DNA from 4 places in the Streptomyces sp. NPDC101393 genome. Region 2 is predicted to be linked to each of the others. Evidence: riboswitches for the same ligand, from Rfam matches in the RefSeq annotation. Region 2 holds a riboswitch; each other region holds the start of a gene.
What was found. A riboswitch is a leader RNA that binds a small molecule or an ion and turns the genes downstream of it on or off. The one in region 2 is predicted to bind cobalamin.

Region 1 (7,237 bases), on a different contig from region 2:
CGACGACGCGGGCAACGGCGGGTTGCGGCCCTCGAACTTGGCGCGGGGGTTGAGGCTGAGCCCGGCCAGGAAGTAGGTGAGGGAGGCGGCGACGATCACCAGGACCAGATAGTTCGCCAGTCGGCGCAGCAAATAGCGGCCCATGGTGATGCCTCTCCCTTGTGCGCACCGAGTCAGCACGTGTGCGGCTGAGGTGGGGTCGGTGCGGATCGAGCACATCTTTTATGTGTTTGACAAGTTTGTCGATCACAGGATGTTTACGGACCGATAACGCGAACTCCCGTGCCAGGTGAGGGCATTGCGGGTGCCGCAAGCGGATTCGATGGTCATGTCGCACGTTTGGGTTCGATTCGCAGGCGCGACCGCTGATGCGGGTGCTGAATCCGATATCCGAACACCCTGCGAACGTGACGTGCTACGCGGCCAGTTGGCGAAGACTTTACGCCCGGGTAGCACGTCGGGAGCGGTGCGGACCGGCGGTCTCCCCGCGCCGAGTGTGTCTCCGTCGGCCAACTTGGCCGTACCCGCCGCCGCGTCCTCCCGGTGCCGGGGCCCCGCGGCAGCGCGCACCGTGATCACGGGGACATCGGTCGGGTCGGGGTCAGGACCGCGGTCGGGGTCGATGGAGTGGTCCGGAGGTGTGAGCTGCCGCTACAGTGCGCTCTTTGTTCGAATTGCCAAGGTGATCCAGGGGGAGATCATGAGTGTCCAACTGCGGGAAACCGCACAGGCTTTGGCGCAGACACTGTGGCGGGAGCACACCGTCTACCGCGAGCGGTCCGGGGGAGTGGTCATCCGGGGCGAGCATGTACAGCGCTGGATCAGCCTCGCGCCGGCAGGAGGCAGGGACGAGATCCTCGTCCGCGTGGGGCGCATCCTCGACGGTGGCACCACCGCGCCTGCGCGATCGGAAGCCGTGGTGCCGCTCTCCACCGAGACCGTCCAGCTCGCGGCGACCTGCCGCCGGCTGCTCGCCGAAGCGGCCTCCGGCCCCACTCAGGGCGCTGCCAGGCCGGCGTCCTCTCATCGCACGGGCAACTCCGGTGCGCGAAGCGGTCGGAGAGCGGGCGGCAGGGGATTCGGCTACTGGGCCATCGTCGCCTGCGTGGTCGGGATTGCGGCCCTCGCGGTCTATGGCGCTTCGGTGGGGACGTAGCGGGCCCGGCCGTGTCCCGTGCTTGGGGAGGCGTCTGCCCATGAGCGAGGACGCCGCTGGGGGTGGCCGGAGGCCGACGAGGTGTCAACGGCCTCTGGTCCAAGGGACCTCTGACGTACGGGGTCCCTGACGTGCGGGTCCCTGACGTGCGGGTCCCTGACCTGCGGGGGTCCCTGACGTGCGGCGGTGGGCTCGTCATGTACGCCGCACACAGGACCGTGCCGGCCCTTTGGTGACCACCCGCCTGACCGGCGGCAGGCCCGTCGGCCGGGTGGGCGCGCTATCGCCCCGGTCGTCTCAGCACGCAGTCTCCGCACAGCCCTCCGCCCGGTACGCGGTAGTACAGGCAGCAGCTGCGCCGTGAGAATTCCGGGACGGTGGGATCCAGGGTTCCGCAGTCGCGCAGCGGATCGTCGTCGAGCAGGGAAGCCGTCAGTGCCACGGCCCGTTCCGCCGCGTCCGGATGACCCGTCTTGCGGCACCAGCCGTGCAGCACACGGAGAGTGCCGACGAGCGCGGAGGCGGCGTTGCCCCACAACAGCCGGGCGGAGATCGAGGTCACGGCGCTGATGGCCTCCTGCAGCGGCACCAGGTGACCGTGCAGGACCGCTGCCCGTAGCCGGCTCGTGAGGTCTTCCTCCGCGGCCGGGCGCAGGGGCGACGGGGCGGGAAGCCAGAGTTCGTCGGGGGTGCTGCGGTCCGGATGCCACCACAGGGCGTCGCCGCCTAGATCGGGGACGCGTCCGGCCAGCACCGCCGGCGCGAGGGCGATCGACCACAGGCGCCCGGCGAGCCCCTGCTGAACGAGGGACGCGGCGACCCGCCGCTCCGCCGTGCCGAGCCGCACGGCCACGGTGTCCACGCGGCTGCGCAGAGCCGGTGAGGCTCCCTCTCCGTACAGCTCCGCCAAGGGCAGAAAGCCCTGGTCGCGTGGTGAACCGGCGCCGGTCCGTACCGAGAAGAACGGCCCCACGGCGGCGCTGCGACCGAGGGTCGCGGCCATCGGCTCCTGCGGCACCGGTCCTCCTCGGCTGGGCTGGGCTGCCATCCCGGATCGTACGGCCGAGGTTCGAGGTTTTCCGCCGTGACCTCGGTCTCGCGGGCGCTGAAGCGGGCCGCTCCCGTTCGCGTGCAGGGCTCGCGCTGCGAAAACCTGTAAAAGGTGCCAACGACAGGACGCCTGGACACCTTGGTATCTCGCGTCGGAGTATCCGGCTCTTTGTTAATTCTGCCAATGTTTTCTGGAGGGTCTTCCGCATAGGCTTGAGCCTCGTCGAAGGGGAGTTCCGGTGAGCAAGATCTATGCGGGTGCGCGGCTGAGGCGGTTGCGGGAGGAGCGCAGGCTCAGCCAGGCGGAGCTTGCGCGCAGGCTGGAGATCTCGCCGAGCTATCTCAATCAGATGGAGCACGACTCACGGCCGCTCACCGTCCCGGTGCTGCTGCGGCTGACCGAGGCGTTCGGTGTCGACGCGAGCTTCTTCTCGGAGCGGGACACCAGCCGACTCGTCGCCGACCTGCGCGAGACCCTCGCGAACGAGGTCGCCACGGCCCAGGTCTCCCCGTCCGACCTGGCGCAACTGGCCACCCAGATGCCGGCCGCCGCCTCGGTCCTGCTGGAGCTCGGCCGGCGCAACCACGCCCTGACCCAGCAGCTGGCCGTGGCGGCCGAAGGCCGGGACGGCGAGGTGCCGGCTCTGCCACGGTCCCCGCACGAGGAGATCCGGGAGTTCTTCTACCGCCGGCAGAACTACCTCCACGACGCCGACCTGGCCGCGGAGGGTCTCGCCCGCGACATCGGCATCGGCCCCGGTGAGGTGCTGCGGGTCCTGACCGCACGGCTCACCGACCACCACGGGGTACGCATCGCGTCGGACTCCGGACAACCGCACCGCTACGACCCCGTGGCCCGCGTACTGCACCTGTCCAGCCGCCTGCGACCGGGCCAGCAGGCATTCCGGATGGCCACCCAGCTCGCACTCCTCGAATGCGGCGACGAGCTCTCCGCGCTGGCGGCTGAGGACTACGCGGAGGGCTCCGACACCTGGTCGCTCGCCCGGATCGGCGTGGCGAACTACTTCGCCGCCGCCCTGATCCTTCCCTACCGCGCCTTCCACGCCGCCGCGGAGGAGGTCCGCTACGACATCGAGCGACTCACCGACCAGTTCGGCCTGGGCTACGAGACGGTGTGCCACCGCCTCAGCACGCTGCAGCGCCCCCGGCTGCGCGGAGTGCCGTTCTCCTTCGTCCGCGTCGACCGGGCCGGCAACATGTCCAAGCGGCAATCCGCCACCGGCTTTCACTTCTCGCGCGCCGGTGGCACCTGCCCGCTGTGGAACGTCTACGAGGCGTTCGCCGCGCCCGGCCGTATCCATGTCCAGATCGCCGCCATGCCGGACGGCCAGCGCTATCTGTGGACCGCCCGTGCCGTCACCCGCCACCGCGGCGGCTGGGGCGAGCCGGGCAAGACCTTTGCCATCGGCCTCGGTTGCGAGATCCGGCACGCCTCCCGGCTGGTGTACTCCGACGGCCTCGACCTCGACAACACCGCCGCCGCCACCCCCATCGGCATGGGCTGCCGCATCTGTGAACGCCTCGACTGCCCCCAGCGTGCCGTGCCGCCCCTGGGACAGCCGCTGGCCATCAACGAGAACAGCAGCACCTTCGTGCCCTACCCCGTGGCGGATGCATCGGCCTGAGCCACCCGTTCGGTCTGGGCCTCCCGTTGGCCGGATGGGGCCCGAGTCCGGTCAGCCGTCGGCGGCGGACAGGCGCATCGCCTCACCCGCCGTCACGGGATCTCCCGCGTCGACGGAGTGCAGGACGTGCGCCAGGACCTCCGCGCCCCGGACCACCCGAGGCCCCGGCCGGTTGAAGTACGCGGGCCCGTCGAGGATCCAGACGGCATCGTTGCGTACGGCGGGCAGTTCGTCCCAGCCCGGCAGTTCGGTGAGCACATGGCGTTCCCGCAGGGTGCGTTCGGGGCTGAAGCCGCAGGGCAGTACGAGGATGACGTCGGGGCGCGCGGCGCGTACGGCACTCCACTCCATCGGCGCGGTGTGCTCGCCCGGCGCCGCCAGCAGCGGCGCGCCTCCGGCGCAGCTGATCTGCTCCGGGACCCAGTGGCCCGCGGGCCAGAGAGGGTCGAGCCACTCGATGGCGACCACGCGGGGCCGTGGCCGCCCGGCGGTCAGCTGTTCCACCTTCGCCAGGCGTGTACGCAGCTCCGCGCGCCGCAGTTCCGCACGTTCGCGCACGCCCAGCTGCGCGCCCACGGTGACCAGGCAGTCCAGTACCTCGTCCAGGGTCCGCGGCTCCAGGCTGAGCATCTTGGTACCGGCGTCCAGGACCCGCACGGCCTTCGAGACGCTGCTGTACGACACCGCGCACACGTCACAGAGGTCCTGGGTGAGTACGACGTCCGGGGCGAGGGCGGCGAGGGCCTCGGTGTCGAGGGTGTAGAGCGAGGAGCCGGTGTGGGAGGCGCCGCCCACCGCGTCGGAGATCTCCCGGCTGCTCAGGGTGTCCGCGGAGAATTCGGCAGCCGTGACGGCGGGCACCCCCGAGACGGCCTCGGGCGGCCAGTCGCATTCGTGGGTGCGGCCCACCAGGTCGGCGGTCAGACCGAGTTCGGCCACGATGTCGGTGGCGGCCGGGAGCAGGGAGACGATGCGCATGGTTCGACCCTAGGGTCTGTCGTGTGGATCACGCCGGGCTCGCGGGGTCCGGCACGCGCATCTGCTGCGTTGTCGTCAATCAGCAACGCTCCGCGTTGCCTCGATCCTCCGCCGTGCAGCTGCACGCACCGGACCCCGCTCCCTGATCCGGCGTGATCCGAACGACAGACCCCAGGTCCCCTCGGGCGGCGGGGCGGGGTGGACTTACTAGGACGTCCAACTATATGTTCGTCGGCAAGCCCGCGGTGCAGGGAAGCCGGTGTGAATCCGGCGCGGTCCCGCCACTGTGACCGGGAAGTGTGCTCTTCGAGCAGGACAGGCCACTGACGGAGAAATCCGTCGGGAAGGCCGGAGAGCGCGCGGTGATCCGGGAGTCAGGATACCGGCCGCGGGGTGTTCCGTGTTGTCCACGAGGATGGAGCAGACACGCATGGCACCGGTCCGTACCCACGACCCAGGTGATCCGGCGGAGCAGGCGGCGGCATACGCCGACCTCTAGTTCCGCGACGGCTCTTCGGCCTTCGCGTCCCACGGCCTGCCCGTGCCCGCACCCCACAGGGTGCGGTCCTCGGCCTGCCGTGCCATCCCCGGATCGCACCTGACGAGAGCAGGCTCTCATGGTCCGTGAACTGACACATTTCATCGGCGGCAAGCACACACCGGGAACCTCCGGGCTCTTCGCCGACGTGTACGACCCCAACACCGGCCTGGTCCAGGCCCGGGTCCCGCTGGCCGGGCGGGCCGACACCGAGCGGGCGATCGCCGATGCCGAGTCGGCGCAGCAGGAGTGGGGCGAGTGGAATCCGCAGCGCCGCGCCCGGGTGCTGCTGAAGTTCCTCCAACTCGTCGACGGAGAGCGGGAGTCACTGGCCCGCATGCTCTCCGCCGAGCACGGCAAGACCGTCGCCGACGCGCACGGTGACCTTCAGCGCGGCTTGGAGGTCGTCGAGTTCGCCGCCGGGATCCCGCATCTGCTCAAGGGGGAGTTCACCGACAATGCGGGGGGCGGCATAGACGTCCACTCGCTGCGCCGTCCGCTCGGCGTCACGGCCGGTATCACCCCGTTCAACTTCCCCGCGATGATCCCGTTGTGGAAGGCCGCCCCGGCCGTCGCCTGCGGCAACGCCTTCCTCCTCAAGCCGTCGGAACGCGCCCCGTCCGTACCCCTGCGACTCGCGGAACTCTTCCTGGAGGCCGGCCTGCCGCCCGGTGTGCTGAACGTCGTCAACGGCGGCAAGGAAGCGGTCGACATCCTTCTCGCGGACCCGCGCGTACAGGCCGTCGGCTTCGTCGGCTCGACCCCGATCGCCGCCGACATCTATGCCACCGCCGCCCGGCACGGCAAGCGCGCCCAGTGCTTCGGGGGCGCCAAGAACCACATGATCGTGATGCCGGACGCCGATCTCGACCAGGCCGTGGACGCCCTGATCGGTGCCGGGTACGGATCGGCCGGCGAGCGCTGCATGGCGATCTCCGTCGCCGTTCCGGTGGGTGAGGACACCGCCGACCGCCTGGTCGCCCGCCTCAAGGAGCGTCTCGCCACCCTGCGGATCGGTGCCTCCCACGACCCCGACGCCGACTTCGGCCCGCTGGTGAGCCGGGACGCCCTCGACCGGGTACGCCGCTACGTCGACATCGGCGTCACCGAAGGAGCCGAACTCATCGTCGACGGACGGGACTTCAGCCTCCCCGGCCATGAGAACGGCTTCTTCGCAGGGGCCTCGCTCTTCGACCGGGTCGCCCCGGCGATGCGGATCTACCGGGAGGAGATCTTCGGCCCGGTCCTCTGCGTGGTGCGCGCCGCCGACTACGAGGAGGCACTGCGACTGCCCAGCGAGCACCCGTACGGCAACGGGGTGGCGATCTTCACGCGGGACGGTGACACCGCCCGCGACTTCAGCCGCCGCGTCAACACCGGCATGGTCGGCGTCAACGTCCCCATTCCGGTACCCGTCGCCTACCACACCTTCGGCGGCTGGAAGCGGTCCGGCTTCGGCGACCTGAACCAGCACGGGCCGGACGCCATCCGCTTCTACACCCGTACGAAGACCGTCACCTCGCGCTGGCCCTCCGGGGCCAAGGAGGGCGCGAGCTTCACCCTCCCGACGATGGGCTGAGCCCGATGAACAGCACTCTCACCAAGGACCAGCTCGCCCTGGCCGAAGTCACCCTCGACTTCACCGAGGAACACCTCACACCGCACGCCGTCGCCTGGGACCGCGACAAGCACTTCCCGGTCGATGTGCTGCGCAAGGCCGCCGGCCTCGGCCTGGGCGGTGTCTATGTACGGGAGGAATCCGGCGGCTCCGGCCTCACCCGCAGCGACGGGGCCCTCATCTTCGAGGTCCTCGCGACCGGCTGCCCGTCCATCGCCGGCTATCTCTCCATCCACAACATGGTCGCCTGG
Region 2 (7,237 bases):
TGCCGGCCGGTGTTCCGGACCGTGACCCACTCCGCGTTGAGGCTGCGGCGGGAGCCGTCGTCACGCCCGGGGCTGTCGTACTGGATGGGGCCCAGCTCGACGGCGGAACGCTGCGGACGCGGGTCCTGGCGGTGGCCGTCGGCCGCGGCGGGGAGCACGGCGGTGGCCGCCAGCGCCACCGAACCGAGAACGGACGCGGCGATGCGGGATGCGGAGCGGAACATGAGACCTCCTGCATACGGCACCCTCGCAGGGGTGCCGGTCGTGCCCAGTGCCCGGACCGTCGCCGGGCATCCACACTGTGCCGCGCCGCCACCCGCCGTCGTGATGAATCCGCTTGTGTGTTACGAAACATGGACATTTACGCATCCTCTTCGCACCCGGCGCGTGCTCCCCCGCGCCCCGGGCACCCCGTACCGGCGCCGGCGCGCGTCACCTGCGCCGTCTGTCCGATCGCCGCGCCGGGGCCAGCAGCAGGAAGACGGTGGCGAGGACGGTGACGGCCTGGGAGACGACGGTCAGCCGCTTGTCCGTGGTCCACACGGGCTCGTACATGTTCGGCACCGGGCCCAGCGTCCCGACGTCGACGTAGCGGTAGATGAGCAGGAGCGCCAGCCCGCCCGCGGCCACCAGCCAGGCGAAGAGGTCGGCCATAGGGCGCCGCCAGATCAGGACGAGCAGCGCCGCCAGCGAGGCCAGTCCGGCTTCGACCCGGAACAGCGTGCCCTGGCTGATGTCCGCGGCGACGGCGTCGTAGGAGTCGGCGAGACGGGCGTGGATGTAGGCGTTCACCGCCAGGCCGGCGGCGGCCAGCACCCGCGCGACACCCCGGGCGACCCGCCCGGCCCGCCCGGTGGACGGCTCCGGTACACCGCGGTCTGCTGCCATGTGGCTCCCCACCTCCTGGGCAAGGGTCGTGTGCGAAGGCTCAGTGGACGGTGAGCGAGCCCTTCATCGACGGATGGATGCTGCAGACGTACGGGTAGTCGCCGGCCTTGTCCGGGGCGGTGAAGGTGGCGGTCTTCCCGGGGCCGATGGGGCCGGTGTCGAAGGGTTTGCTGCCATTGGCCGTCACGGTGTGGGCGGTGTCGTCCTCGTTGACCACGGTGACCTTCGCGCCGGGGCGCACGGTCAGTTCGGCGGGGACGAAGGTGAAGTCCTTGACGGTGATCCGCGACTGCCCCGCCTTGGTGGGCGAGGGCGCGGACGACGGGGTGGACGAGGGGGCGGCCGATGACGGCGCGGGGGAGGATTCCGAGCCGCCGCCACCGTCACCGCACCCGCCGAGCGCCGTGGCGCACAGCACGGCCGCGGCCGTCGCGGCGGCTGCCCTTACGCGGTGGGTCATGGGTGGCTCGCCTCCGGTCCTGCCGCCTGCGCGGGCGGCGCGCGGCCGTCGCTCGGACCGCCCGTCCCACTAGAGCGCAGCTCCCGGCTCCCGGCCATCGGGCGGCGGCGTTCGGCGTACGCGGGCGGACGGGCAGCCGGACACCGTGCCCGCGAGCCACCCCCGGGGCGCGTGTCTCATCTCACCATCCGGCATGTGAGCGGCGCTGTCCGGCTCGTGCCGCAACGCCTAGGCTGGCCGGTGCAACTGGTTCGCCCTGCCCGCCAGGCAGGCGCGTCGCAAGAGGGAACCCGGTGGGAATCCGGGACTGCCCCGCAGCGGTGAGTGGGAACGACCGCCGTCATACGCACTGGACCCCCGGGGGTCTGGGAAGCGACGGCCAGTAGATGTCCGCCTTTCGGCGGACGTGCCCGCGAGTCCGAAGACCTGCCAGTGTCCGTGCGCGAACCTCGCGCACGGTGATCCGGTGACCTCGCGGGTGGGTCGGCGTACACAGCAGGCGGGCACGTGCGGCGAGATCGCGCCGTGGTCCGCCGCTTCGCCGTACTCCGCCTCGTGAGCCGTCCCCGGATCGTAGGGAGACACTCGCGAAGGAGAGTTCCGTGACCAGCAAGTCCGCAGCCGCGGCAGCACGGTCGACCGTGCACGGCTACCCGCGTCAGGGTCAGCACCGTGAACTGAAGAAGGCCATCGAGGGCTACTGGAAGGGCCGGGTCGGCGCCGACGCCCTCCGGGCCACCGCGGCCGAACTGCGCCGCGGCAATTGGCAGCAGCTCGCCGGGGCCGGTATCGACGAGGTGCCGACCGGTGACTTCTCGTACTACGACCACGTCCTGGACACCAGCGTCATGGTCGGTGCGATCCCCGACCGGCACCGCGCCGCGGTGGCCGCCGATGCCCTGGACGGCTACTTCGCGATGGCGCGCGGCACCCAGGACGTGGCGCCGCTGGAGATGACCAAGTGGTTCGACACCAACTACCACTATCTGGTCCCGGAGTTGGGGCCGGACACGGTCTTCGCCGCGGACTCCGGCAAGCAGGTCGCCGAACTGACCGAAGCCCTCACGCTCGGACTCACCGCCCGCCCGGTCCTCGTCGGCCCGGTCACCTACCTCCTGCTGTCCAAGCCCGCTCCCGGTGTCGCCGCCGACTTCGACCCGCTGACGCTGCTGGACCGGCTGCTGCCCGTCTACGCCGAGGTGCTCGCGGATCTGCGGGCGGCCGGCGCCGTCTGGACACAGCTCGACGAGCCGGCACTCGTACAGGACCGCTCGCCCGCCGTCCTGAACTCCGCCGCCCGCGCCTACCGCGATCTGGGCGCACTCACCGACCGCCCGAAGCTGCTGGTCGCCTCCTACTTCGACCGGCTGGGCGACGCGCTGCCGGTGCTGGCCAAGGCGCCCGTCGACGGCCTCGCGCTGGACTTCACCGGCGCCGCCGCCGCCAACCTCGGGGACCTCGCGGCCGTCGGCGGGCTGCCCGGCAAGCGGCTGGTGGCCGGCGTCGTCAACGGACGCAACGTCTGGATCAACGACTTCGAGAAGTCGCTGTCCACGCTGGGCACCCTGCTCGGCCTCGCCGACCGCGTCGATGTCGCCTCCTCCTGCTCCCTGCTGCACGTCCCGCTGGACGCGTCCGCCGAGCGTGACATCGACCCGCAGATCGCCCGCTGGCTCGCCTTCGCCCGCCAGAAGACGTCCGAGATCGCCACTCTGGCGCGCGGCCTGGCACAGGGCACCGACGCCATCGCCGCCGAACTCGCCGCCAACCGGGCCGACCTGGCCTCCCGCGCCGGCTCCGCCCTCACCCGCGACCCGGCCGTACGCGCCCGCGCCGCCGCCGTCACCGACGCGGACGGCCGCCGCTCCCAGCCGTACACCGAGCGGGCCGCGGCGCAGCGCGCCCATCTGCGGCTGCCGCTGCTGCCGACCACCACGATCGGGTCGTTCCCGCAGACCGCCGAACTGCGCACCGCACGCGCCGACCTGCGCGCCGGGCGGATCGACGGCGCCGCCTACGAGGAGCGCATCGCGACCGAGATCCGCGATGTGCTGGCCTTCCAGGAGAAGGCCGGGATCGACGTCCTGGTGCACGGCGAGCCCGAACGCAACGACATGGTGCAGTACTTCGCCGAGCAGCTGACCGGCTACCTCGCCACCCAGCACGGCTGGGTGCAGTCGTACGGCACCCGCTACGTCCGGCCGCCGATCCTGGCCGGCGACATCTCCCGCCCCGAGCCGATGACGGTGCGCTGGACGCGCTACGCCCAGTCGCTCACCGACCGCCCCGTCAAGGGCATGCTCACCGGCCCGGTCACCATGCTCGCCTGGTCCTTCGTCCGCGACGACCAGCCGCTCGGTGACACCGCCCGCCAGGTGGCCCTCGCCCTGCGGGACGAGGTGGGCGACCTCGAAGCCGCCGGGACATCGGTCATCCAGGTCGACGAGCCCGCGCTGCGCGAGACCCTTCCGCTGCGCGCCGCCGACCACGCCGGCTACCTCGCCTGGGCCACCGAGGCATTCCGCCTCACCACCAGCGGCATCCGCCCGGACACCCAGATCCACACCCATATGTGCTACGCGGAGTTCGGTGACATCGTCCAGGCCATCGACGACCTCGACGCGGACGTCATCAGCCTGGAGGCCGCCCGCTCCCACATGCAGGTCGCCCGGGAACTCGCCGCGCACGGCTACCCGCGCGAGGCCGGCCCCGGCGTCTACGACATCCACTCCCCCCGCATCCCCAGCACCGAGGAGGCAACCGCCCTGCTGCTCAAGGGACTTGAGGCCATCCCGGCCGAGCGGCTGTGGGTCAACCCCGACTGCGGCCTGAAGACCCGCGGCTGGCCCGAGGTCCGCGCCTCACTGGAGAACCTGGTGGCCGCGGCCCGCGAGGTGCGCGCCACCCTGCCGGGCTCCGTTTCCTGATCCGCTCCGGGCGGGGCCGGCACCTCACTCAGGTGCCGGCCCCGTCCGGCAGGCACGGTGCGTCCCTCATGCCGCGGGCCCTTGCTTCCGGCCGGCCGCCAGGCAGTCCTCCAGGAAGGCCAGGGCCCGCAGGTGGTAGGAGCGGGCCGCCCAGCCGAGGCTGATGTTGTGGCCCGCCAGTGGCTGACGGTCGATCACCACGCGTGAGGTCCCGGAGAGTTGGGTGGCAAGGTCGGCGAGGCTGGCGTCGTCGTGGCGCCACCAGGCCTCGTGCTCGGCGAACGTCAGCCGCACGGGGACCTGGATACGCGGCAGCAGCGCGCCGACCAGCTGCGGCCAGCGCGCCGCCTCGGCCGGTTCGCGTACCGGGACCGCGGAGACCATGGGGCCCACCGAGCGGAAGGTGCCCGGCGGGTAGAGGTGCAACGGGCCCCAGTAGCGCATCCGTTCGGAGCTCTGGGAGAGCGGGGAGGCGGCGGCCGCACCGCCGTCCGTGTCCGACGGGCGCAGGTGTGCGGCGACGTCGGACGGCTCGACGGCGTAGCGGTGGCCGCAGCCGGAGACGTCCAGGCCCAGCAGGGAGGGCGGCGGCGCGTCCGCGGCGGCGACCATCACCAGCTTGCCGCCGTAGGAGTGGGCCAGCAGGAACAGTCCGGCGCCGGTGCGGTACGAGGCCGCGAAGTCGGTGAGCGCCGCCCGCAGGGTCGCCGACTGCTCGGCCAGGGTCTGGCCCTCGGGCAGCTGCGCGGCGGACCGGCCGTATCCGGGGCGGTCCACGGCGAGGACGGTGTAGCCCAGGCGGGCGCCGAGGACCAGCAGCGAGAGGTCCGGATGTGCCTGCCCGTCGAAGTAGCCGGCACTCATCCCGCCCCCGTGCACGGCGACCACGACGGCCCGTGGCGGGCCCTCCTCGGGTTCGCTGAGCAGGGCGGACAGGGTGATGCCCGCACCGTCCAGGGTGATGTGGCGTACGCCCGCGGAGAGCGCCTGCGGCGGCGGCTGCGGGTCGGCGTTGGTGAGAGTCACGACGCAATCTTTACGCCTCGCCCGCCCCCACACGCCGAGGCGCCGCCCGACCGGGGGCGCGCGCCGTCGGCCCGCGGCGGCCGCGGCGTGCCGTCGGCGTGCCGGCTCGTCGGCCGACCGCGCCGGCGCACTCCCGGGCGCCGCACCGAAGCAGTTTCCGGAACGGGGCCGCCCGCGCGTGTGTCGCGGACGGCCCCGTCGCGGGTTCCCGTTGCCGGGCCCCGTCGCCGTTCTCCGTTGCCGGAGCGGCGTCAGCCCGTGATGATCGCCGGGTCGCTCACACCCGGCTCACCGTTCTCCACATGCCCGGCGAACCGGCGCAGGAAGGTGTCGTCGGTGTCGGAGACGACGGACAGGTCGTACCACCGCTTGCCGGCCCGCAGATCCACCGTGTGGCGGACACTGGCGCCCGCGCGCACCGTGAACGTCTCGCTCTTGCCGTCGTAGGCGTTGGTCACGGTGAGGTGGCAGTCGCCGGCGCCCGGATTCGTCAGGGTGAGGTCGATGCTCCCGGCGGACGCGTCGTGCCGGGCGGTGACTTCGGGGCCGGCGGTGGTTCCGGCGCCCTTGAAGGTGCGCAGGAAGCCGTTCGGACCGAAGACCGACAGGTCGTAGACGTCCTTCGAATAGGACGTGTTCCAGGTGTCGGAGATCTGCTTGCCGGACTCCGTGGTGTACGTCCACGGGCCGTCGGTACGGTTCCCCGCCGTGACCGTGAAACACGCACCGGCCTTGTCCCCGGCGCTGAAGGTGAGGGTGTACTTCCCGGTGGAGGGGGCGGCGGCGCCGTCCACCAGCGGCGCGTACGGCAGCGGGCGGGACGGCCGGGAGCCCGCCTCCTGCTTGGGCAGTACGGGGTTGGCGGGCGGCTGCGGCACATAGCTGTCGTGCCGGTCCTTGTCCGGTGGCTCGTACGCGTCGGTGTCCGGCAGCGCGGCGGGCTTGACGTCCTCCAGACCGAAGTCGAAGGCGGAGGTGAGGTCACCGCAGATGGCCCGCCGCCAGGGCGAGATGTTCGGCTCCTCGACGCCGAAGCGGCGCTCCATGAAGCGGATGATCGAGGTGTGGTCGAAGACCTCGGAGCAGACATAGCCGCCGGTGCTCCAGGGGGAGACGACGAGCATGGGGACGCGCTGGCCGAGGCCGTACGGGCCGGCGGCGTAGCCGGCGTTGCCGGGGAAGTGGTCGAGGGTGGTGTCGACGGTCGAGGCTCCCTGGTCGGCGGAGGCCGGCGGGAAGGGCGGGGGCACGTGGTCGAAGTAGCCGTCGTTCTCGTCGTAGGTGATGAACAGCGCGGTCTTGCTCCACACCTCGGGGTTGGAGGTGAGCGCGTCCAGCACCTGCGAGACGTACCAAGCGCCGTAGTTGGCAGGCCAGTTGGGGTGTTCGGAGAAGGCCTCGGGGGCGGCGATCCAGGAGATCTGCGGGAGCTTGCCGGCCTTGACGTCGGCCTTGAGGAGGTCGAAGTAGCCGTCGCCCTGCTTGGCGTTGGTGCCGGTACGGGCCTTGTCGAACAGCGGGTCGCCGGGCTTGGCGTTGCGGTACTTGTTGAACCAGAGCAGCGAGTTGTCGCCGTAGTTGCCGCGGTAGGCGTCGTCGATCCAGCCCCACTTGCCGGCCTCGTCCAGGCCGTCACCGATGTCCTGGTAGAGCTTCCAGGAGATCCCGGCCTGCTCCAGCCGCTCCGGGTAGGTCGTCCAGTCGTATCCGGCCTCCTCGTTGCCGAGGACCGGGCCGCCGCCCTTGCCGTCGTTCCCGGCGTGGCCGGAGAACATGTAGTAGCGGTTGGGGTCGGTGGCCCCGATCAGCGAGCAGTGGTAGGAGTCGCAGACGGTGAACGCGTCGGCGAGCGCGTAGTGGAAGGGGATGTCCTGCCGCGTGAGGTGGGCCATCGTCCCGGTGCCCTTGGCGGCGATCCACTGGTCGTACTTGCCGT
Region 3 (7,237 bases), on a different contig from region 2:
GCGAGGGAGCAGGGGATGCCCACTCGTGCCACGATGTGAGCCGCTACGTACGGAGGAGCCGGTGACGGCAGCACGACAGGAGTCGGAGAGGCGGGTCATGGAGACCGACGGGGGCAGTGCCGAGAACAACGGCAGCGGCGTGCGGACGGCGCGCGTGCCCAAGTACTACCGCCTCAAGCGGCACTTGCTGGAGATCACCGAGACCCTGCCGCCCGGCACCCCGGTCCCGCCCGAGCGCACCCTCGCGGCGGAATTCGACACCTCCCGCACGACGGTGCGTCAGGCCCTCCAGGAGCTCGTCGTCGAGGGCCGCCTGGAGCGCATCCAGGGCAAGGGCACCTTCGTCGCCAAGCCCAAGGTCTCCCAGGCGCTGCAACTGACCTCCTACACCGAGGACATGCGCGCCCAGGGCCTGGAGCCCACCTCCCAGCTGCTGGACATCGGCTATGTCACGGCCGACGACCGGCTGGCCGGACTGCTGGACATCACCACCGGCGGCAGGGTGCTGCGCATCGAGCGCCTGCGGCTGGCCAGCGGTGAGCCGATGGCCATCGAGATCACCCATCTGTCGGCCAAGCGCTTCCCGGCGCTGCGCCGCAATCTCGTCAAGTACACCTCCCTCTACACCGCGCTCGCCGAGGTCTACGACGTCCGCCTCGCGGAGGCCGAGGAGACCATCGAGACCTCGCTCGCCACCCCCCGCGAGGCCGGGCTGCTGGGCACCGATGTCGGGCTGCCGATGCTGATGCTCTCCCGGCACTCCCTCGACGCGAAGGGGCAGCCGGTGGAGTGGGTGCGCTCGGTCTACCGCGGCGACCGCTACAAGTTCGTCGCGCGGCTCCAGCGACCGACCGACTGACGTCCGGCGGACCGGCGCCCGCCCGCCGCGCGAGGGCCCCGTGGGCGGTACCCGCGCCCGTTCCGGGTACCGGGCGGCGGGCGACGTTTCCGTACCGATATGCGGACAGCTAGTGACGCGCGCCACGGCCCTGCCATAGATTTCCAGCCGATTGCACAGGAGATCGCCAGGGACGGAGCCCCCGCCATGCCAGAGCCAGCCGCATCACCAGATACCAGACAGGTCGTCACTCCCACACGCGTGGTGGCCGGACTGTGCCTGATCGCTCCGTTCGTGGCGATGCTGTGGGTGAGTTCGTACGCCAGGATCGAACCGAGGTTCATCGGGATCCCGTACTTCTACTGGTACCAGATGATGTGGGTGCTCATCTCGACGGCGCTGACGATGACCGCGTACAAGCTCGTGCAGCGTGAGCAGCGCATCCGCAAGGGCGGTGCGACGAAGTGATAGCCGCAATCACCGCTGTGACGACGCCTGCCGCCCCGACGACCCTGGCCGCCTCCGGCACCGGGGGCGTGAACGGCGTCGCGCTGACCGTCTTCGTCTTCTTCTTCCTGGCCGTGACGGTCATGGGCTTCCTCGCCGCCCGCTGGCGCAAGGCCGAGCAGTCCGCCAACCTCGACGAATGGGGCCTGGGGGGCCGGAGTTTCGGCACCTGGGTGACATGGTTCCTGCTCGGCGGCGACCTCTACACCGCGTACACCTTCGTGGCCGTCCCGGCGGCGATCTACGCGGCGGGCGCGGCCGGCTTCTTCGCCGTCCCGTACACGATCCTCGTCTACCCGCTCATCTTCACCTTCCTGCCCCGCCTGTGGTCGGTGTCGCACAAGCACGGCTATGTCACCACCTCGGACTTCGTGCGCGGCCGCTTCGGCTCCAAGGGCCTGTCGCTGGCCGTCGCGCTCACCGGCATCCTGGCGACCATGCCCTACATCGCGCTCCAGCTGGTCGGCATCCAGGCCGTCCTCGACGTGATGGGCATCGGCGGCGGCCAGGACACCAACTGGTTCGTCAAGGACCTGCCGCTGCTGATCGCGTTCGCGGTGCTGGCCGCGTACACCTACTCGTCGGGCCTGCGGGCGCCCGCGCTGATCGCGTTCGTCAAGGACGGCTTGATCTACCTCGTCATCGCGGTGGCGATCATCTACATCCCGATCAAGCTCGGCGGTTTCGGCGCGATCTTCGACGCGGCCGGGGACGCCTTCGCCCAGCCGGGCCCCACCGGCAAACCGCGCGGCGAGCTGGCGAGCGGCCCCAACGCCCAGTGGGCGTACGCCACACTGGCGCTCGGCTCGGCGCTGGCGCTCTTCATGTACCCGCACTCGATCACCGCGACGCTGTCCTCGCGCAGCCGCAACGTGATCCGCCGCAACACCACGATCCTGCCGCTGTACTCCCTGATGCTGGGGCTGCTGGCGCTGCTCGGCTTCATGGCGATCGCCGCGAAGACGGACATCCACGGCAATCCGCAGCTGGCGGTGCCGCAGCTGTTCGAGGACATGTTCCCGAGCTGGTTCTCGGGCGTCGCGTTCGCCGCGATCGGGATCGGCGCGCTGGTGCCGGCCGCGATCATGTCGATCGCCGCGGCCAACCTCTTCACCCGCAACGTCTACAAGGACTTCCTCAAGCCGGACGCCACCCCGGCCCAGGAACACAAGGTCGCCAAGCTCGTCTCGCTGCTGGTGAAGGTCGGCGCGCTGGTCTTCGTGCTCACCATGGACAAGACGGTGGCCATCAACTTCCAGCTGCTGGGCGGCATCTGGATCCTGCAGACCATGCCCTCGCTGGTCGGCGGCCTCTTCACCCGGTGGTTCCACCGCTGGGCGCTGCTGGCCGGCTGGGCCGTCGGCATGCTCTACGGCACGCTCGCGGCGTACGGCGTGGCAAGTCCCACCCAGGCGCACTTCGGCGGCTCCAACAAGGAGATTCCCGGCATCGGTGAGATCGGCTACATCGGCCTGACGGCCTTCGTGCTGAACGTCGTCGTGACGGTGGTGCTGACCTTCGTGCTGAAGGCCGTGAACGCCCCGGAGGGTGTCGACGAGACCAGCCCCGGCGACTACACCGCCGACGCCGGCGACAAGGGCGTCACCGCCGACCTGCCGCCCGCGACGCCGGAGGCGGCGGAACCGGCCGGCAGCCACTGAGCCTGCGGGCCCTTCCGGCGAGCACGGGCCGCCGCGTCCCTCCGGGGAGGCGGCGGCCCGTTGCCGTGCCCGGGGGGCGGGGCGAGGCCCGCAGCCGCTTCCTGCGGGCCCCGGGCAGAGCGGGGAAGTCGGTACGGGCGAGCGGGGAGGCCACGGACAGACACGGCCCGATCACTCGCGACTCACTAGATATGGGGGTGCGCACGATGTGGCACCCCCACATGTATGCTCGTCTTCGCTGTCGCCGCAGGGGAATCCGGTGCGAATCCGGAACTGTCCCGCAACGGTGTATGAGTGCGCTTATCTGGCATTACCGCCATCCGCGCACCCGTGTAGTCCGAGGACCTGCCGACGGTACGCCCGTATCGCCATCGATGCGGACGTCGATACGTCCGGGCCCCGCGGGTTGGGCCGGTGGACGCCGCGCGGTGTGCCCGCGCACCCCGAGCGTTTGTGGGGTGCCGTGTGCCCGCGTGCGCCCGTCGCGCCTGCCCCTCCTGGCCCCCGCCGAGTGAGGGAGAGCACCACGTGACCATCGCGCCAACGGAGCCCGCGTCAGACGCCGAGGTCGAGCAGTCCGCGGTGACCACGCGGAGCGTCCCCACCGCCCGCGGCGGAGGCGAGGACGGACCGGGTGCCGCCCTGCTGCGCACCCTGACCGAGCTGACCGAGGACCTGACCGCGACCGACCCCGGCAAGGTGGCCGCAGCCGCCCTGCGCGGCCGTCACGCGGGCTCCGACGAGGCCGAGTTGCGGCAGCTGGCGATCGACGCGGCGGCCGGTCTGATCGGCGATGAGCCGCAGTACTCCAAGCTCGCGGCGCGCCTGCTCACCCTCGCCATCGCCGAGGAGGCGGCCGGCCAGGGCGCGACGTCCTTCGCCGCCTCGGTCGCCACCGGCCACCGCGAGGGCCTGATCGCCGATGTGACGGCCGCGTTCGTGCAGAGCCATGCGGCCCACCTGGACTCGCTGGTGGAGCGGGCGCTGGCGGACGGCGCCGACGACCGCTTCGGCTACTTCGGCCTGCGCACCCTGCACTCCCGGTACCTGCTCCGGCACCCCACCACCCGTCAGGTCATCGAAACCCCGCAGCACTTCCTGCTGCGGGTGGCCTGCGGCCTGGCCGAGAACGACTCCGCGGCCGCGCTGGCGGACGTCGGCGAGCTGTACCGCCTGACCAGCTCGCTGTCCTACCTCCCCTCCTCCCCCACCCTCTTCAACTCCGGCACCCGCCACCCGCAGATGTCCTCCTGCTATCTGCTGGACTCCCCGCTGGACGAGCTGGACTCGATCTACGACCGCTACCACCAGGTCGCCCGGCTCTCCAAGCACGCCGGCGGCATCGGCCTCTCGTACTCCCGTATCCGGGCGCGCGGTTCGCTGATCCGGGGCACCAACGGCCACTCCAACGGCATCGTGCCGTTCCTGCGCACGCTGGACGCGTCGGTCGCCGCGGTCAATCAGGGCGGTCGGCGCAAGGGCGCGGCCTGTGTCTACCTGGAGACCTGGCACGCGGACATCGAGGAGTTCCTGGAGCTGCGCGACAACACCGGCGAGGAGGCCCGCCGTACGCACAACCTGAACATCGCGCACTGGATCCCGGACGAGTTCATGCGCCGGGTGGAGGCGGACGCCGACTGGTCGCTCTTCTCGCCGTCGGACGCACCGGAGCTGGTCGACCTGTGGGGCGACGCATTCGACGCCGCCTACCGCAAGGCGGAGGCCGACGGCCGGGCGCTCAAGCAGATCCCGGCGCGGCTGCTGTACTCGCGGATGATGCGCACCCTGGCGCAAACCGGCAATGGCTGGATGACGTTCAAGGACCACGCCAACCGCACCGCCAACCAGACCGCCGAGCCCGGCAAGGTCGTGCACTCGTCCAACCTGTGCACCGAGATCCTGGAGGTGACGGACGACGGGGAGACCGCGGTCTGCAACCTGGGGTCCGTGAACCTCGCCGCCCACCTCGGCGAGCACGGCGAGATGGACTGGGAGCGGCTGGACGCCACGGTCCGCACCGCCGTCACCTTCCTCGACCGCGTCGTGGACATCAACTTCTACCCGACCGAGCAGGCCGGTGCCTCCAACTCCCGCTGGCGGCCGGTGGGCCTGGGCCTGATGGGCCTGCAGGACGTCTTCTTCCGGCTGCGGCTGCCCTTCGACTCGGACGAGGCGCGGGAGCTGTCGACCCGTATCTCCGAGCGGATCATGCTCGCCGCGTACGAGGCCTCCGCCGACCTCGCGGAGCGGCACGGCCCGCACGAGGCCTGGTCCGCGACGCGTACGGCCCGCGGAGTGCTGCACCCCGACCACTACCCCAACGCCGAGCCCCGCTGGGCCGACCGCTGGGAGGCGCTGCGGACCCGTATCGCCGCGACCGGGATGCGCAACTCCCTCCTCCTGGCCATCGCGCCGACCGCGACCATCGCCTCCATCGCGGGCGTCTACGAGTGCATCGAGCCGCAGGTCTCCAACCTCTTCAAGCGCGAGACGCTGTCCGGTGAGTTCCTTCAGGTCAACGCCTACCTCATCGAGGAGCTCAAGGCGCTGGGCCTGTGGGACGCGCGGACCCGGGACGCGTTGCGCGAGGCCAACGGCTCGGTCCAGGACGTGGCGTGGATCCCCGAGGAGATCCGGGCGCTGTACCGCACGGCGTGGGAGGTCCCGCAGCGCGCGCTGATCGACATGGCCGCGGCGCGTACGCCCTACCTCGACCAGAGCCAGTCGCTGAACCTCTTCATGGCGTCGCCGACCATCGGCAAGCTCAGCTCGATGTACGCCTACGCCTGGAAGCGCGGCATCAAGACGACGTACTACCTGCGCTCGCGCCCCGCGACGCGGATCGCGCAGTCGGCGCGCGGCGGCGCCGCCGCCACCCCCGTCCCCGTACCCGAGCAGGCCACCGACCCCGAGGCCGTCGCCTGCTCCCTGGAAAACCCCGAGTCCTGCGAGGCCTGCCAGTAATGACCACCACTCCCGAGACCACCGCCCCGGAAGCCACCGCCGCCGGCAACGGCCCCGCGACGGGCACCAAGAACCTCCTCGACCCGGGCTTCGAGCTGACGCTGCGCCCGATGCGGTACCCGGACTTCTACGACCGCTACCGCGACGCGATCAAGAACACCTGGACCGTCGAGGAGGTGGACCTCCACTCCGACGTCACCGACCTCGGCAAGCTCTCGCCGGGCGAGCAGCACATGATCGGCCGGCTGGTGGCGTTCTTCGCCACCGGTGACTCGATCGTCGCCAACAACCTGGTGCTCACCCTCTACAAGCACATCAACTCCCCCGAGGCGCGGCTGTACTTGTCGCGGCAGCTCTTCGAGGAGGCCGTGCACGTCCAGTTCTATCTGACGCTGCTGGACACCTACCTTCCCGACCCGGACGACCGCGCCGCCGCCTTCGCGGCCGTGGAGAACATCCCGTCCATCCGGGAGAAGGCGCAGTTCTGCTTCACGTGGATGGATTCGGTCGAGAAGATCGACCAGTTGGAGAGCAAGGCCGACCGCCGCCGCTTCCTGCTGAACCTCATCTGCTTCGCGGCCTGCATCGAGGGCCTGTTCTTCTACGGGGCGTTCGCGTACGTCTACTGGTTCCGCTCGCGCGGGCTGCTGCACGGCCTGGCGACCGGCACCAACTGGGTGTTCCGCGACGAGACCATGCACATGAACTTCGCGTTCGAGGTGGTCGACACGGTCCGTGCCGAGGAGCCCGACCTCTTCGACGACGCGCTGGAGCAGCAGGTCATCGACATGCTGAAGGAGGCCGTCGAGGCGGAGCTGCAGTTCGGGCGTGACCTGTGCGGCGAGGGCCTGCCGGGCATGAACACCGAGTCGATGCGCGAGTACCTCCAGTGCGTGGCCGACCAGCGCCTGCAGCGGCTGGGCTTCGCGCCGGTGTACGGGTCGGAGAACCCCTTCTCGTTCATGGAGCTGCAGAACGTCCAGGAGCTGACCAACTTCTTCGAGCGCCGGGCCTCCGCCTACCAGGTCGCCGTCGAGGGTTCGGTCTCCTTCGACGACGAGTTCTAGACGCGCCACGCGACGCCCCTTCCGTCCTTCCTCCCGGCCCGCCGATTGTGACCGTTCCGTTAGCGGATCTGTGCGACGGCAACCGGAGCCCGGCCCACCACATCTCCCCGGGTATGAAGGACACGAAGGGGCGTCGTCGGTTCATCGACTATCCGCGTCAGGGACGGGAGGGTCCGCGCCGCTGGCTGCCCTCCTGGAGA
Region 4 (7,237 bases), on a different contig from region 2:
CACCGATGGGCAAGCTGGACGTTGTCCTTCGCGTAGGGGTATCCCGGCCCGTTCACCGACCCCCGCTCCACCGTGACGATCGTGAGGGCCGAGGGTGGGAGCGAGGGCCTGCGGCGTGGATCGGTGAGTCGCTGCACCAGATGCCATAACGCGCAGGTGCCGGCGAAACCGGTGCCGATGATGCAGTAGGCGACGGTTCCCCTCATGTTGGCATTCAGGTCAGGACTCCAAGCGTGTGAGAGCGCGCCTGATACGGGCACCGGCCTCGCTCACGAGCGAGCCGGTCCGGCCGCAGTTGATCCGCACGAAGTGGTCCAGGAGGTGGCCTTCCGCGAAGTGGCCGCCTCCGATCGTGGCGACCTTGGCCTCGGCCAGCAGAAACTGATCGGCGGTGTCGTAGCCGTGCTTCCGGTAGGCGTCGGCATAGCTCGAGAAGTCGACGAACAGGAAGTAGCCCCCTTGGGCGGGGCTGATCTTCAACCCGGGGACGGCATCGAGCTCGCGCAGCATGGCCGTGAGATGAGTGCGCGCGACCTCCGCCCTGGAGGTCGCCACCTCGTCCATTTCCGGCTGCAGGGCGATGTGCGTGGCGACCTGGCCGTACGTGGACGCGAACGAGGTGAGGTTGACCTGTGCGCGTGCCGCCGCGTCCACGATGTCCTGCGGACCGCAGAGGTAGCCGATCCGATCGCCGTGCATGCCGTACGTCTTGCCCGGTCCGGTGACTGCCACGGTCCACTGCCGCATCGAGCAGCTGCCGCGGCCGGGGAGCGGAACGTCGATGGCGGCAAACGTCTTGGCACGCTCCCCCACGATGTGGGCCTCATAGGGAGAGTCGAAGAGGACATGGACCGGGCTCTCGCCGCGGGATTCGCGCCGCGCATTGTGCCGGGCGACGACATCGGCCAGCGCCGACAGTTCCTCGGTCGAGTAGACCTTTCCTGTCGGGTTGATGCAGTCGCCCAGCACGACCATCTTGGTTCGCTCCGAAAGCGCTGCCTCAAGAGCCGGCGCCGTCAGGCCCTCCTGCGCCGTGACCAGGACGGTTTTCGGGATGGCTTCGTGCAGCCGCAACATGTCCGAGTAGTGCGGCCAGTTGGGCACGGGGATCACGACTTCGTCGCCGGGATTCAGCAGGGCATGGAAGGTCGCCGAAATCGAACCTTTCACACCGCCCGGCGTGACCATGATTTCACTGCCCGGGTCGTACGCGATGCCGTGCAGGCGAGCCACACGCGCGGCCACGGACTCCAAGAGGAACGGGAATCCCTTGACCGGAGCGAACGCATGAATCGTCTCGGACTGCTTCTCCACGAACTCGATCACGCCTCGGTCGATCCGGGGATCGGTAGGCGTATCCAGCGCGCCGATGCTGAGGTCGATGATCTGATCGCCCTCGGGGAGTGCCTGGTTGAGCGCGACGATCTTCGCCGCGGTTCCGTGAGTCGCCGATTCCGGAATGCTCAGGACGGCGTCAGAAATGCCACGATTTTTCTGCACGATCGGCCGAGTCACCTCTCCCCGCTAGGAATTCAACTCGCTGACGGCCTTGTGCATCGCGTTCCACATTTCCTGTTGTATCTTCAGCGTCTCGTTCGCGCCGTAGGCGATCTCGGCGACGTCGGCGTCGGTGCGGCAGTTGTTCTGGACGCACTTCTTCGCATCGGCGGCATGGCGTTCCTCGACGCCCTCATCGCCGACGTGGACGTTGAAGTAGATCTCGACGTTGTCGACGAACTCGGATGGCGGCTGCTTCTTGTTGCTGTTGCGGAACGCCGTACGGCAGACCTGCAGCATCCTGTCGGCGTGGGACTCCAGGGCCATCGCGACGCCCAGCATGCGGTGGTAGTTGGCGCCCAGCAGCTCCCGGGTGCGCTCGCGGTAGGCGAACGTCTCCGGGATGACCAGGTCACTGTTCCGCGCGCCCTTCACGAGCAACGGCGGCAGACCGAACTCGACCGCACCATGCAGATTGTGGGCATTTTCCATTAACACCTCATGGCAATGCGCGGCCTCGCCGTTGCCCGCCTCCTCATTGAGGATGTACGAGAACAGGACCAGCGTGTCCCGATCGTCGTTGGCCGCCGCCTGCGCGCACACGTGGGCTATGCCTTTGACGGTGCCCTCGGTGCGCTGGAAGAAGTTCGCCCGGTGGAAGTCGTAGGTCCTGCTGTTCCATGGCGAGTTCTCCAGGAACTTGAAGTACTCGTTGTCGTAGACCGGGTGGCGGTCCAGCTCATCCATGAGCGAGGCGACTTGATCGTGAAGTGTGGTTGCCGTGCTTGTCGTCATCTTGCTTCACTCCAGTTCACGCAGGTCTGGATCGCGGTCAGTGTGGGGGCCACATTGACGCACCGGTCCACTGGATAAATACCGTACCGACGTCTTCGAACGCGCATGATCACTAAAGGGGCCATCGTGGCGGCCCGGCGGCCGGCGAACTGCGCGAGGTCACCCGCGACTTCGCCCACTCCTGCCATGAGGACCATGAGAACCGTAGGGACCGAGGGAAGCTGCTTCCCGCGGACGGAAGGAAGGGCGTTCGCCGCTCCTGTGCACCATGCCTCGTCGGAAAAACCCTGAGTCCCTGAATCGGTCAGAACCAGAGAACCGACGGGCCACTCCCCTCGATGAAGGCAGACGAATTACGGAACCCTTATCCACCCTCCAGGTGAGCCACGATGACCACCCCGGCGCTCGGTCGTTCTCCATGATTGCCTAAAGGCCGTTTCGGGGACAGTCCTTACCGGCCACTTGTCGCAAGGCCACGCACTACTCATCGTCACGGTTTCTTTACTCGACCGGGACGGTGAGTACCGGGAAACGGTCGGCCACCGGTGGGAGGGAAGTGGCGGTTGGGGCAGCCCCGCCCCAGGAAGTGCCGGGCCGGACCCCCCGGAGTCCCGGTGCGGGGCCCCGGCACGACGGCGAACCGCCTAAGTCACCGATCCCTGTGTGGCGCGACATCACAGTCGGCTTGAAGTAGGCAGTCCAGGTGCCGATCTCAGCAACGCGGTGGAGATCGTGCGACCGCGCCTGGCTTCTGTGTCACCAACAGGGCGACGAGCACGACGAGTTGACCCCGCGGTGCCGTGCCGCTCCTCTGGTCGGCAGGGCCACGCCCGCCCGCTCCTCACCCACCTGCTTCGGCTTTCACCGGCGAGCGGAGGATGGGAGGCGCAGAGAGTTCCTTGCCACCTCAAGGTAGGTTCCGGTGATGACTGGTGACTGGCGGGCGGACCGGATCGGGACCGCGCTGAGGGGTGAGAACCCGACCGTGCTGCGGCGTTTGACGTCGGGCTTCGCGGTGATCGGGGATGTGCAGTTCCTGCCTGGCTACTCGGTTCTGCTCGTGGACGAACCGGGTGTGCAGCGCCTCTCGGACCTGCCGAGGGCCAAGCGGCTGTCGTTCCTGTCCGACATGGACCAGCTCGGCGAGGCCGTGGAGCGGTCCTGCCGACGACTGGACCCGGCCTTCCGCCGGGTGAATCTGGAGATCCTGGGGAACACGGACCCGTTCCTGCATGCGCATGTCTGGCCGCGGTTCGCGTGGGAGCCAGCAGATCTGGTGGGCGCTCCGGTGTGGCTCTATCCCCGCGAACGCTGGAGCGACGAGCAGTTCAGGCTCGGTCCGCGGCATGAAGCGCTACGGGAGGCGATCGGCAGCGAACTGGACAGGATGCGCTGCTGACACCGCACCGCACCGCAAGGCAAGGTCGAGGCAAGGCAAGGCAAGGTCGAGGATCCGGATGCCGAGAACGGTCGGCACCATGACTCCGCCGTATCTGCGGCCGGGCCCGGTTGCCCCGCAGCCCGGCCGCCCGCAGTCGCCCGCAGCGGGACGGTGGGGGCCTCGGCGATGGCGCGCCGAGAGAAAAGCGGCGGTACCGGTCTTTATCGGGCACCACAGGATGCCGTAACCCCGGCAAGCCGCTCCCGTTGTCCCAGGGTGCGTCGGCGCACCTCGCGCCGACCGAGAAGGGAAAACACGTGAAGCGCACGATCCTCGCCGCGGTCCTGGTCGCCGCCGCAGCCACCGCTCTCGCCTCCCCCGCGTCAGCTGACACCGGTGACGGACTCAAGCCGGCCGGCAACCCCCTGCACAAGATCACCAAGGCCCTTCTCGACCCGCAGGACGTCCCTACGCTGGAGAGGAACATGCCCACACTGGATCTGCTGGATCTCACCAAGAAGCCGATCGCCTGCGAAGCCGAGACCGCGGGCGAGCCGCTTCCGCTCGCCGCTGATGCCTACCGCGCATGCGGGCCGGCGTAAGGCACCGGAAGCGGCACACCGGGCAAGTGGACGTACGGAAGAGAAGGTGGCGGCCGGGCCCCAGGAACGCAAAGCGGGCCCGCGCCGGCCTGACCGGCCACGGCCCACCGCCCACGCCCTCGCCCGGCCCGGGTAGGTACGACAAGAGGCCGACTTCCGTCATAGGGTCGTTCCCGCACGTGAGAGAGGGGAGGCCGAGATGGCCGGGACGACACCGACGGTGGCCGAGGTGAGGGCCGAGCTGGCCGCGCTGGAAGACCCGAAGGTACGCGCGGTGAACGAGAAGCACGGTGACGATCACGGTGTGAACCTCACCAAGCTGCGCGCGCTCGCGAAGCGGTTGAAGACGCAGCAGGACCTCGCGTGCCGGCTCTGGGAGACGGATGACACCGCGGCGAGGCTGCTGGCGCTCCTGATCTGCCGCCCCAAGGCGTTCGGGCGTGACGAGTTGGACGTCATGCTGCGCGAGGCACGGACGCCCAAGGTGCACGACTGGCTCGTGAACTACGTGGTGAAGAAGAACCCGCACTCCCAGGAGCTGCGCCTGGCCTGGTCCGCCGATCCGGATCCGGTGGTGGCGAGTGCCGGCTGGGCCCTGACCACCGAACGCGTGGCGAAGAAGCCCGAGGACCTCGACCTCGCAGGACTGCTCGACGTCATCGAGGCGGAGATGAAGGACGCCCCGGCTCGCCTGCAGTGGGCGATGAATCACTGCCTGGCTCAGATCGGCATCGAGCACGCCGAGCTCCGCACCCGTGCCCTCGATATCGGTGAGCGCCTGGAGGTGCTCAAGGACTACCCGACGCCCCCGGGCTGCACGTCTCCGTTCGCGCCCATCTGGATCACCGAGATGGTGCGCCGACAGCACGCGGGGTAGGCAGGCTCGCGCTCACACCCGCGCTCACGCCCGTGCCGCCACTCCCCCAGCGGACGGTGCTTCCGTCTCCCCCTGCCTCCCCTCCCCCTGCTGGTGCACGCACCGTGCGCAGCCTTGTCTACCCTGGACCCGCAGCTGGTTCGTCCCGTCCGCCAGGCGGGGTGTCGTAAGAGGGAACCCGGTGGGATGCCGGGACTGCCTCGCAGCGGTGAGTGGGAACGACCGCCGTCATCGAGCACTGGGTACGCGTGTGACCCGGGAAGCGACGGCCAGTAGGTGTCCCGTCCCCAGGGACGTGCCCACGAGTCCGAAGACCTGCCACTGCTCGTGCGCGGTGCGATCACCACGCACGTATGCACAGCGACCCGGTGACGGGGCCGCTGAGCGAGTGGTGCGATTCCTTCAACCCTGCGCACGACGAGGGCGGGCCGCATCCCGTTCACGGCCCGGCGCCGGTCCGCACGACGAACTCGCGAAGGAGAGTTTCGTGCCCGGTGAACCGAGCATCACGTCCATCCCCTCCCCCAGAACTGGGCACCCGAGCGGGCCCTGTGTCCTGCTCAAACACGGTGAGATCTTTCTCAAGGGCCGCAACCGGCACCTGTTCACCGAGCGGCTGCACGACAATCTCCGCCGCGCCCTGAGGGGCATCGGCGGCTCCACGTGGATCACGTCCGGCCACAACATCACCGTGCTCGGGGGCGAGGTACCGCAGGACGTCCTCGTGGAGCGCGCCCGCAGGGTGATGGGGTTCAACGCGGTGGAGCCCGCCCTGCGCCTCCCGAGCACCGTCGCGGACATCACGACGGCAGTCGTGGACGCGCTCGCCGGCGCCCGTGCCGAGCGGCCCGGGATCACCTTCGCCGTGCGGGTCAAGCGCCGGGACAAGAGCTTCGAGATGACCTCGTCGCAGTTCGAGCGGTTTCTCGGTGCGCGCGTCCAGGAAGCTCTGGGACGTGTGCCGGTGAACCTCTCCAGCCCGGATGTCCGGGTCTCCGTCGAGATCGACCACAAGGAGAGCTACGTCTCCTGGACCCGTCACCAGGGGGCGGGCGGGCTGCCCGTCGGCTCCAGCGGCCGCGCCCTGGTGCTGCTCTCCGGCGGGTACGACTCACCGGTGGCGGCCTACCGGGCGATGCGCCGCGGGCTGCGCTGCGACTTCGTCCACTTCACCGGCGCTCCCTACACGAACGCCGCTTCCGTCTACAAGGCGTACGCCCTCGCCCGTGAACTCAACCGCTATCAGCCCGGCGGGCGGCTGCACGTCATCGCCCTCGGCCACGCCCAGAAGCAACTGGCCATCGCAGGAGCCGGCAAGCTCCAGGTCGTCGCACAGCGGCGGCTGATGGCCCGCACGGCTTCCGCACTGGCGGGCCGGACCCGGGCGGAGGCGCTGGTGACCGGTGACAGCCTGGGGCAGGTGGCCAGCCAGACCCTGGCGAACATGGCCGCGGTGGACGAGGCCGCCACCCTGCCAATGCTGCGGCCGCTGGTCGGCTGGGAGAAGCAGGAGATCATCGACGAGGCCCGGTCCATCGGCACCGCGGAGATCTCCGTGCTGCCGGACGAGGACTGCTGCAAGCTCCTCGCGCCGCCCCGTGCCTCCCTCCGGGCCGGGCTGACCGATCTGCGTTCGGTGGAGAAGCGACTCGACGTGGACGACCTTGTGGACGGTCTGCTGCGTGACGTCCAGATCATGTACCCGGGAGAGACCGAGGAGGGGGAGGCCGGCGCGGCCGGCCCGGACGGCGGTACCGCGCCCGGCCACCCCCTTCCGGCCGTCTGTGCGGCGGGGCCGTCCGCGGCGGTGTCCTCATGAGCGAGGAAGGCTTGCGGCGGATCCGGGTCATCGGGATCGGCTCGGGGGATCCGGAGCATGTGACGCTGGCCGCGGTGCGCGCCCTGCGGACCTGCGAGGTGTTCTTCCTGCTGGACAAGGGCGCGCGGGCGTCCGAGCTGACCCGGCTGCGCAGAGATCTGGTGGCCGAGCACGCCGGCCCGGGGCACCGGGTGGTCGAGGCGGCGGACCCAAGGCGCGATCGCTCCCCCGCGAGCCCGGCCCGCTATCAGGCCCAGGTCGTCGAC

Region 1: linked by a shared signal. The riboswitch ahead of ACIRQ7_RS09550 (CoA-acylating methylmalonate-semialdehyde dehydrogenase) and the one ahead of metE (5-methyltetrahydropteroyltriglutamate--homocysteine S-methyltransferase) in region 2 are both predicted to bind cobalamin.
Region 3: linked by a shared signal. The riboswitch ahead of ACIRQ7_RS02370 (ribonucleoside-diphosphate reductase subunit alpha) and the one ahead of metE (5-methyltetrahydropteroyltriglutamate--homocysteine S-methyltransferase) in region 2 are both predicted to bind cobalamin.
Region 4: linked by a shared signal. The riboswitch ahead of thiI (tRNA uracil 4-sulfurtransferase ThiI) and the one ahead of metE (5-methyltetrahydropteroyltriglutamate--homocysteine S-methyltransferase) in region 2 are both predicted to bind cobalamin.

Annotation. Positions count from the first base shown of each region.
Region 1 covers NZ_JBIWNU010000002.1:864,544-871,780, reverse strand. The annotation lists gene ACIRQ7_RS09575 (ABC transporter permease) at 1-144, opposite strand, end outside; gene ACIRQ7_RS09570 (hypothetical protein) at 701-1,156, shown strand; gene ACIRQ7_RS09565 ((2Fe-2S)-binding protein) at 1,437-2,174, opposite strand; gene ACIRQ7_RS09560 (short-chain fatty acyl-CoA regulator family protein) at 2,446-3,852, shown strand; gene ACIRQ7_RS09555 (cobalamin-binding protein) at 3,904-4,830, opposite strand; cobalamin riboswitch at 5,046-5,236, shown strand; gene ACIRQ7_RS09550 (CoA-acylating methylmalonate-semialdehyde dehydrogenase) at 5,448-6,947, shown strand; gene ACIRQ7_RS09545 (acyl-CoA dehydrogenase family protein) at 6,953-7,237, shown strand, end outside.
Region 2 covers NZ_JBIWNU010000006.1:502,901-510,137, reverse strand. The annotation lists gene ACIRQ7_RS21945 (lamin tail domain-containing protein) at 1-224, opposite strand, end outside; gene ACIRQ7_RS21940 (hypothetical protein) at 433-888, opposite strand; gene ACIRQ7_RS21935 (cupredoxin domain-containing protein) at 929-1,348, opposite strand; cobalamin riboswitch at 1,579-1,797, shown strand; gene metE (5-methyltetrahydropteroyltriglutamate--homocysteine S-methyltransferase) at 1,951-4,275, shown strand; gene ACIRQ7_RS21925 (alpha/beta hydrolase) at 4,342-5,301, opposite strand; gene ACIRQ7_RS21920 (phosphocholine-specific phospholipase C) at 5,553-7,237, opposite strand, start outside.
Region 3 covers NZ_JBIWNU010000001.1:549,140-556,376, forward strand. The annotation lists gene ACIRQ7_RS02355 (GntR family transcriptional regulator) at 98-859, shown strand; gene ACIRQ7_RS02360 (DUF3311 domain-containing protein) at 1,046-1,306, shown strand; gene mctP (monocarboxylate uptake permease MctP) at 1,324-3,006, shown strand; cobalamin riboswitch at 3,215-3,374, shown strand; gene ACIRQ7_RS02370 (ribonucleoside-diphosphate reductase subunit alpha) at 3,535-5,970, shown strand; gene ACIRQ7_RS02375 (ribonucleotide-diphosphate reductase subunit beta) at 5,970-7,037, shown strand; gene ACIRQ7_RS02380 (transglycosylase domain-containing protein) at 7,151-7,237, shown strand, end outside.
Region 4 covers NZ_JBIWNU010000002.1:852,228-859,464, forward strand. The annotation lists gene ACIRQ7_RS09485 (FAD/NAD(P)-binding protein) at 1-206, opposite strand, end outside; gene ACIRQ7_RS09490 (pyridoxal phosphate-dependent aminotransferase) at 220-1,500, opposite strand; gene ACIRQ7_RS09495 (hypothetical protein) at 1,525-2,292, opposite strand; gene ACIRQ7_RS09500 (diadenosine tetraphosphate hydrolase) at 3,218-3,691, shown strand; gene ACIRQ7_RS09505 (hypothetical protein) at 3,991-4,275, shown strand; gene ACIRQ7_RS09510 (DNA alkylation repair protein) at 4,475-5,152, shown strand; cobalamin riboswitch at 5,272-5,490, shown strand; gene thiI (tRNA uracil 4-sulfurtransferase ThiI) at 5,640-6,971, shown strand; gene cobF (precorrin-6A synthase (deacetylating)) at 6,968-7,237, shown strand, end outside.